Regions from separate parts of the Micromonospora eburnea genome, predicted to be linked through region 2. Evidence: riboswitches for the same ligand, from Rfam matches in the RefSeq annotation. Region 2 holds a riboswitch; the other holds the start of a gene.
The links. Region 2 has a riboswitch for cyclic di-AMP ahead of GA0070604_RS08635 (C39 family peptidase). Riboswitches for the same ligand answer to the same signal wherever they lie in the genome.

Region 1 (3,560 bases), 1.4 Mb from region 2:
TTTTCGTCCGGTCCACCCGCGCCGGGGCGTCCTATCTGCGCAGCACCGACACCGCCGCCAGGCGCAGCCCGTACGGCCGGAGCGGCGGGGCGCGCGGCCCACGGGTGGCCCGGTGCGGGCGGCCGAGGCCCGGCCCGGCGAGCCGCGACGCGGCCCGTAGCAGCACGGTGACCAGCAGCGCCACCGCGAACGCGCCGAGGACCGCCAGGCACACGCTCCATCCGGACGGGTCGCCGCCGAGGTCACGTAGCGGCAGCACGCCCGCGTGGCAGCCGTCACCCGGGCAGGTCTCGACCGCGGCCAGCGCGGCGACGGCCGGGTGGTGCCCGCTGTCGTGCCCGCCGGACCGACCGGCGGGACCATGTGCGCCGTGGCCGAGGGTGTGCATGGCGGCCAACCCGACCAGCGTGCAGAGCAGCAGCAGGAGCCGGGCCATCCGCCCGGTCATCGGCGCCGCCTTCGTACGCACGTCGACCACGCTAACCGGTGCGGCCGGGCCGGCCGCGGGGAACCCGTCGATCGGGTCGCTCCGGGCCGGCCTGGCTACCATTCCCCGCGATGACTGGCGCCGCCGCCCCCGTGCGCCTCCGCCGGCCCGGTGAACCGACCAGCCCGGCGACACGTCTCCGGCTGTGAATCGTTGGGAGTTTCGCCATGGGCGCCGACCACACCCGTCCCGCTCCGTCCGCCCCGCCCGGCGTACGACGGATCCTCGTCGCGACGGTGGTGCCGCTGTTCCTGGTCACCGTGGTCGCCGCGCTCGTGCTCTGGCCACGGGACACCCGGGAGCCGGCGGGCAGCGCGGACGTGCCGCGCTACCACGGCACGGTGACCCGGGTGGTGACCGAACCCTGCCCACCGGCACCGGAGACGCCGGAGGGCGACCCGGGGGGCTCCACCGGCCCCTGCGGTACGGTCACCGTCGCCGCCGAGCAGGGCCCGGACGCCGGACGGCAGGTCGAGGCACCCGTCCCGGCCGGCCCCGGCGCGCCCCGGGTCGAGGTGGGCGACGCGGTCGTGCTGGTCGAGTTGGCGGACCCGGCCGACCCGGCGACGAAGAGCTACCAGATCGCCGAACACCAGCGCGGCGCGCCACTGGCCTGGCTCGCCGTGCTCTTCGCCGTCGCCATCGTCGCGTTCGGCCGCTGGCGCGGGTTGGCCGCGCTGGGCGGCCTGGTGGCGAGCTTCGCCGTCCTGCTCGGTTTCGTGCTGCCCGGGATCGCCGGCGGCCAGCCGCCCCTGCTGGTGGCGATCGTCGGGTCCGCGCTGATCATGTTCGTGGTGCTCTACCTGACCCACGGGATCTCCGCGCAGACCTCGGTGGCGGTGCTCGGCACCCTGGGCAGCCTGGTGCTGACCGGCGTCCTCGGCGCCCTGGCCACCGCGGCCACCCACCTGACCGGCTTCGGCAGCGAGGACGCCACCACCCTGTCGATGTTCCAGAGCGACGTCGACCTGCACGGGTTGCTTCTGGCCGGCATCATCATCGGCTCGCTCGGTGTGCTGGACGACGTCACCGTCACCCAGGCCGCCACGGTCACCGAGCTGGCGTACGCGAACCCGGGGCTGTCCCGGATCCAGCTCTACCGGGCGGCCACCCGGGTGGGCCGCGCGCACATCGCCTCCACGGTCAACACGATCGTGCTGGCGTACGCGGGCGCTTCGCTGCCGCTGCTGCTCCTGCTCGTCGCCGACTCACGCCCGCTGAGTCAGATCCTGACCAGCGAGTTCCTGGCCCAGGAGATCGTCCGTAGCATCGTGGCCACGCTCGGCCTGATCGCCGCCGTACCGCTGACCACCGGGCTGGCCGCGGTGGTCACCGCCGCCGGCCGGCGCGCCGGGTCGGAGACCGAACCGCCGGAGCGGCCCGCCTCCCGGCCACCGGCGGAGCGGGACGACGCCCTGGCGGCGCTCGGCGGGGCGGTCGCGGGGCGGCGCGGGCCGCAGGGGAACACGGAGGACGCATGGCGAGACTCCACAGCGTGATCACGGGTTCCAAACGCGACGCCGGTCACGCAGGGCGACGACGAAATCGCACTATTGGTCGGCTTCCGGACGTAGATCGCCGCGGGGACTCTCAGGTAACGTCGCTGCCGGTCACCGCCGAAGGCGCGCAGCGGCGCCTGCGGTGCCGCCGCCCAATCGCCCGACGGCGAGCCGGGGAACCAGGTACGAGGGGTGAATCCGCGTCAGCGGTAGGGGCCACTTCCGCCCCGAACCCGGCAGCTAACCCGGTCGGCGGTCGACGGAAGGGAACACTGTGACGGCACCCCTGCGCCACTGGTTGACACCCGTGGTGGCCGTACTCGCCGCGTTCGCCATCGTCGCCGGGCCGGCCCCGGCGCTGGCCGCGCCGACCAACCCCACCCCCTCGGGGCACGAGGAGGACAACGATCCTCCGCTCATCACGGACGTCATCGACGCCACGAACCGCGCCTACCTCCAGGCCAAGGCGAAGCTGGAGAAGTCGAAGAAGCGCCAACTCCAACTGGCCATCGAGGTACGCGCCGCGCAGGCCGAACTCGACGCGCTGCGCCCACAGGTCGGCCAGGTCGCCGCGCAGTCGTACCGCACCGGCCGGATCGGTGCGGTGGCCGTGCTGCTGGAGAGCAACTCGCCCGACTCGTTCGTCCAGCGGGCCGCCGCCCTGGACGAGCTGAACCTGGTCAACGGGCAGCGGCTGGCGGCGATCAACGCGGCGAAGACCCGTGCGGAGCAGGCCAAGCTCGCGCTCGACGCCGAGGTGCGCGAGCAGGAGAAGCAGAAGAACGCGATGGCGCGGGAGAAGGTCGCGGCGGAGAAGGCGTTGGCGCTGGTCGGCGGGAAGGGCTTCACCGGCGGTCTGGTCTCGGCCACCTCGCCGGTGGCCCGGATCGGTCCCGGTCGCACCGCCGACGGCGGCTGGAAGCCCGAGTCGTGCAGCGCGGACGACCCCACCACCTCGGGCTGTATCACCCCGCGCACCCTGCACGCCTACAAGGAGGTCCGGCGGGCCGGCTTCAACCGCTTCGCCGGCTGCTACCGGCCTGGTGGGCCGTGGGAGCATCCGAAGGGTCGGGCCTGCGACTGGTCGTTGCAGAACAGCGGCTTCGCGCCCTGGCACAACAACGACACCCGGATGTACGGCAACAACCTCGCCGCCTTCCTCATCCGCAACGCCGATCGGCTGGGCATCTACTACGTGATCTGGAACCGGCAGATCTGGTTCCCGGCGACCGGTTGGAAGTCCTACAGCGGCCCCTCCAACCACACCGACCACGTCCACATGTCGCTGCTCTAGCCGTCGTACGCCGAGGGGCGCGTCAGACCACCGTCGTGGTCGGCGTGCCCGCCGGCACCTCGGCCACCGTCCGCACCTCGCCCGCGCTGAGCCGGTACGACATGCCGACCACCCCGCACCGGCCGACGGCCACCAGGTCGGCGAGCACGGCGGACCGGGCCAGCAGCGCCTCCACGGTCTGCGCGATGTGGATGTCGACGATCCCGTCCACGTCCTCGATGCCCTGCCGGGCGGCCCGGCGCAGGCTGGGCACGACGGCCTCGACCACCGCCCCCAGGTG
Region 2 (3,560 bases):
CTTCTCGCGTGCGGAAGGTCACCGCCCGGCCGCTGACCGGCCCCGCCGGCTAGGCGACGAGGTCACGGCCGGTCGGGCGCCGCGTACGGCGCGAGCAGGTCGAGGACGGCGGCGGGGTCCTCGACGTGCGCGTTGTGGCCGAGCCCCGGCAGGGTCACCACCGGCACGCCCAGCTCCTTGAGCTGCGCGTCGGTCACCATCGGGTCCTGCTCACCGCGGGCCAGCAGCACCGGCACGTCGGTCGCGGCGAGCAGGGCGGGCAGCCGCGGCTCCCCCACCGCGAACGCGGCCGGGTCCATGGCCAGCCGCCAGCGGCCGTCCTCCTGGCGCAGCCCGGCGTCCACCACCGGATGGTCGGGGGCGAAGAGCCCGGCCAACCCGGCGACCCGCAGGTAGCGGCGGGCCGCCTCGTCCCGGCTGGCGAACCAGGTCACCGGCCGCTGGGCCAGCTCGCGGGCCTTGTCCAGCTCGCCCGGGGACCAGGCGACCTTGATGCCGAGCCCGATCACCGCGTCGACCGGCAGCCGACGCGTCCGCGCGGCGAGCGCCAACGCCACCACCCCGCCGAGCGAGTGCCCGAGCACGACCAGCCGGTCGTGGGGGCCGAGCCGGTCGGCGACCGGGCCGAGCCCCGCCACCACCCGCTCCCCGAGGGCCTCGAAGGAGTACGCCGACAGCGGCGGCGACCAGCCGTGACCGGCCAGGTCGGGGGCCAGCCAGCGCCCCGCCCACCGGTGCTCCAGCAGCGGCGCCCAGGGCAGCCACACCTCGCCGGTGGCGCCCAGGCCGTGCAGCAGCAGTAGCTGGCGCCTACCCGTCTCGTCGGCCATACGGCGCAGTGTCGCATCGGACCGGCCAACCGCGAAAGACACCGCGCAGACAAGGTCGGGCACCGGCTCGCAGGAGCCGGTGCCCGATGGGGGGGGGAGGGATGCGATCAGGCCGAGTAGCCGCGGGTGGCGGCCCAGTTCGCCAGGTCGATGGTGGTGATCCAGTACGACGGGAGCGCCGGGTTCGCCGAGTCGGCGATCAGCGCCGTCCGGCCGTCGTTCTTGTAGCCGACCACGGCGATGTAGTGGCCGCCCGGGAACGAGTGCCAGCCGCCGTTGGTGTCGGTGGCGGAGCCCGCGATGTTGACCACCACGCCACGACCGTCGTTGATCGCCTTGACCAGGTCCGCCTGGAGCTGGTCCATCTGGGCCGGGGTCGCGGCCTGGCCGGGGATCATGTGGGTCCGGTACGGGTTGCCCTTGACCATCTGGTTCAGCCCGCGGGTGGTGTCCTCGGCCGAGTTGGTGCCGTTCACGCCGGCCCTCAGCGGGGCGGCCATCGCGTCCTGGGTGGTCTCGATGCCGCTGGCGCTCAACGCGTTGCGCACGGCGGCCGGACCACAGTTCCAGAAGGCGGTCTGCGCCTGGTAGTTGTAGTCGAGGATCTTGGTCGCCGGCGGCTTGGGCTTCGGCTTCGCCGTACGGGTCACGTCCGGGTCCGCCTTGGTCTTGCTCGGCGACGCCGACGCGCTCGGCGACTCGGACGGTGACGCGCTCGGCGAGTCGGACGGCGACGGGGCGGCCACGCGCGCCTCGCCGCGGCTGGCGACCTCGCCGAGCCGGGGGGCCAGCTCGGCGACGGCGGCGGTGTGTTCCTGGCCGGCGGGCGCCTCGTCGGTGCTGGCCAGCGCGGCGCTGGCACCGCCGGCGAGCACGAGAGCCGCCGCGGAGCCGGCGACGATCTGATAGGGGCGCTCGGTCGCGAGGCGCCGCAGCTGACGCTTCAGGTGGTGCTTCACGTATTCCTCCACGGAGGGCCTAAGCAGCGCACGCCGGCCCGACGCGCGGACGGGGTCACGCGCTTCGCCGGGCGGGGTGGCCGCGGGAAAGGGAAGCGCCCGGTGAGCCGGGCTGCGGGGGGCGGGTTGCCGGAAGCTCGGTCGCCGGTCAGGCGAGCGAGGGCACCGCGGCGCCGTGGAGGCGGGGGGAGGATCGGGGGGAGGTGGGCACGCGGATGGCACTCCTTCCGTGGCCGCCTACCGGGTTAGCTGACGGATTCGGGCGGGAAGTAACGCCCTACCGCGGGCCGTGGCTCGCGGATTCACCCCGGTGTTGCACTGGGTCCCCGGTTCGTGAAAGATCACGATTAAGCGGGTCGGCGCGGCGTCGCCACCTGCGATCGGAAACCGCACCGGACGCGCCGACACTACCGGTGGGTCCGCCTCGTGCCAACCGCCCCGAGCTGCTTAAACATCGGAATTACCGGCGCCGACCGGAACAGTTCGCGACTGACGTAACTCAATGGGACGAGCCGTTATACCGGAACTGTCGGGCAAGAATCGGACACCGAATGGATGATCAACCCGGAATTACGGGAGCCGATCGCCCACACTGATCCAGATGACCGTTTCCGGGCAGACAGTGACCGGGGTCACCGAGTTTTGGTAACGATTCAGCCGACCCGCGCCGGGCGGAAGCGCGCGGGCCGCCCGGCCGGCACCGCCGCACGGGCCGCCGTCACCGGCTCGGTACGGCGTACCAGGGCCGGCCCGGGGCGCAGCGCCTCGGCGGCGGCGCACGCCTCCGCGGCCAGGGCGCGGGCCGCCTCGGCGGCCAGCTCGGCATCGCGCCAGGCCCGCCGCTCCCTCTCGGCGGCAGCCCGCCAGCCGGCCCGCCGGCCGTCGCGTACGACGCGGGCCAGGACGATCTCCTGCTCGGCCGGGTGCCGGCGCGGATCCCACCCGTTGCGGTGGGCCAGGACGTCGGCGAGTTGGCGGGCCGACAGGTCGCCCCGCCAGTGCGCCGCCATCGCGGCGTGGTGCAGCCACCGCTCCCGGGCCGCGTACTCGGCCGGCGTGCGAAGGGTCCGCGGCTCGGGCAGCACGGCGGCACCGGCGAGACGCCGGGCGGCCGCCTCGGCCTCGTCGTACGCCCGCCAGGCCCGGTCGGCCGCCGCCTGGGCGGTCTGCCACTGCTCGCGGCGCCGGCGAGCGGTCTGCGCGGCCCCGGCGGCGGCCACCGCCACCTCGTCGGCGTACCGGCGCAGGTCGGCACGGCGGACCGCCTCCTCGGCGGCCGGATCGGGGGCGGCCTCCGCCGCAACGTCCCGCTCCGGCCGGGCGACCAGCACGGCCAGCAGGCCCAGCGCGAACACGAGCAGGACCGACCAGATGGCGGCGGCCACGGGAACATTGCTGAGGAAGTGGTAGAGAAGGGTCTGCCGCATGGTCGGGCACCTCACAGGAACGACGTGACGGAGAGGTCCGCACGGGCCCGCGGGCGGGGCGCGACCGGAAACGGGCGCCGCCGGGCCGCCGTCGGGCGGGTGCGGGGTGAGGTTCGGTCGGTACGGCGAGGGCGGGCCGCGGCCCGCGGATCGTCAGCGGGCGGGCGGGGCCCGGGAGCCGACGGTCGCCGGGACCAGCCCGACCAGGACACTCTGCCGGTCGACCGGCACGGCCACGGCCCGACGCGGCACCACCGGATCGGGCACACCGACCGGGGCGACCTGCCGCTCGGCGCTACCGGCCCGATCAGTGGCGCGGGCCCGGTCGACGCCGCCGCCGACCC

Region 1: another riboswitch for cyclic di-AMP. It lies ahead of GA0070604_RS02335 (coiled-coil domain-containing protein); the one in region 2 lies ahead of GA0070604_RS08635 (C39 family peptidase).

Annotation. Positions count from the first base shown of each region.
Region 1 covers NZ_FMHY01000002.1:442,737-446,296, reverse strand. The annotation lists gene GA0070604_RS02345 (DUF6153 family protein) at 32-469, opposite strand; gene GA0070604_RS02340 (YibE/F family protein) at 655-1,986, shown strand; cyclic di-AMP (ydaO/yuaA leader) riboswitch at 2,126-2,256, shown strand; gene GA0070604_RS02335 (coiled-coil domain-containing protein) at 2,261-3,280, shown strand; gene GA0070604_RS02330 (carbonic anhydrase) at 3,303-3,560, opposite strand, start outside.
Region 2 covers NZ_FMHY01000002.1:1,814,253-1,817,812, reverse strand. The annotation lists gene GA0070604_RS08640 (alpha/beta fold hydrolase) at 63-830, opposite strand; gene GA0070604_RS08635 (C39 family peptidase) at 938-1,801, opposite strand; cyclic di-AMP (ydaO/yuaA leader) riboswitch at 2,009-2,153, opposite strand; gene GA0070604_RS08630 (hypothetical protein) at 2,443-3,216, opposite strand; gene GA0070604_RS08625 (hypothetical protein) at 3,370-3,560, opposite strand, start outside.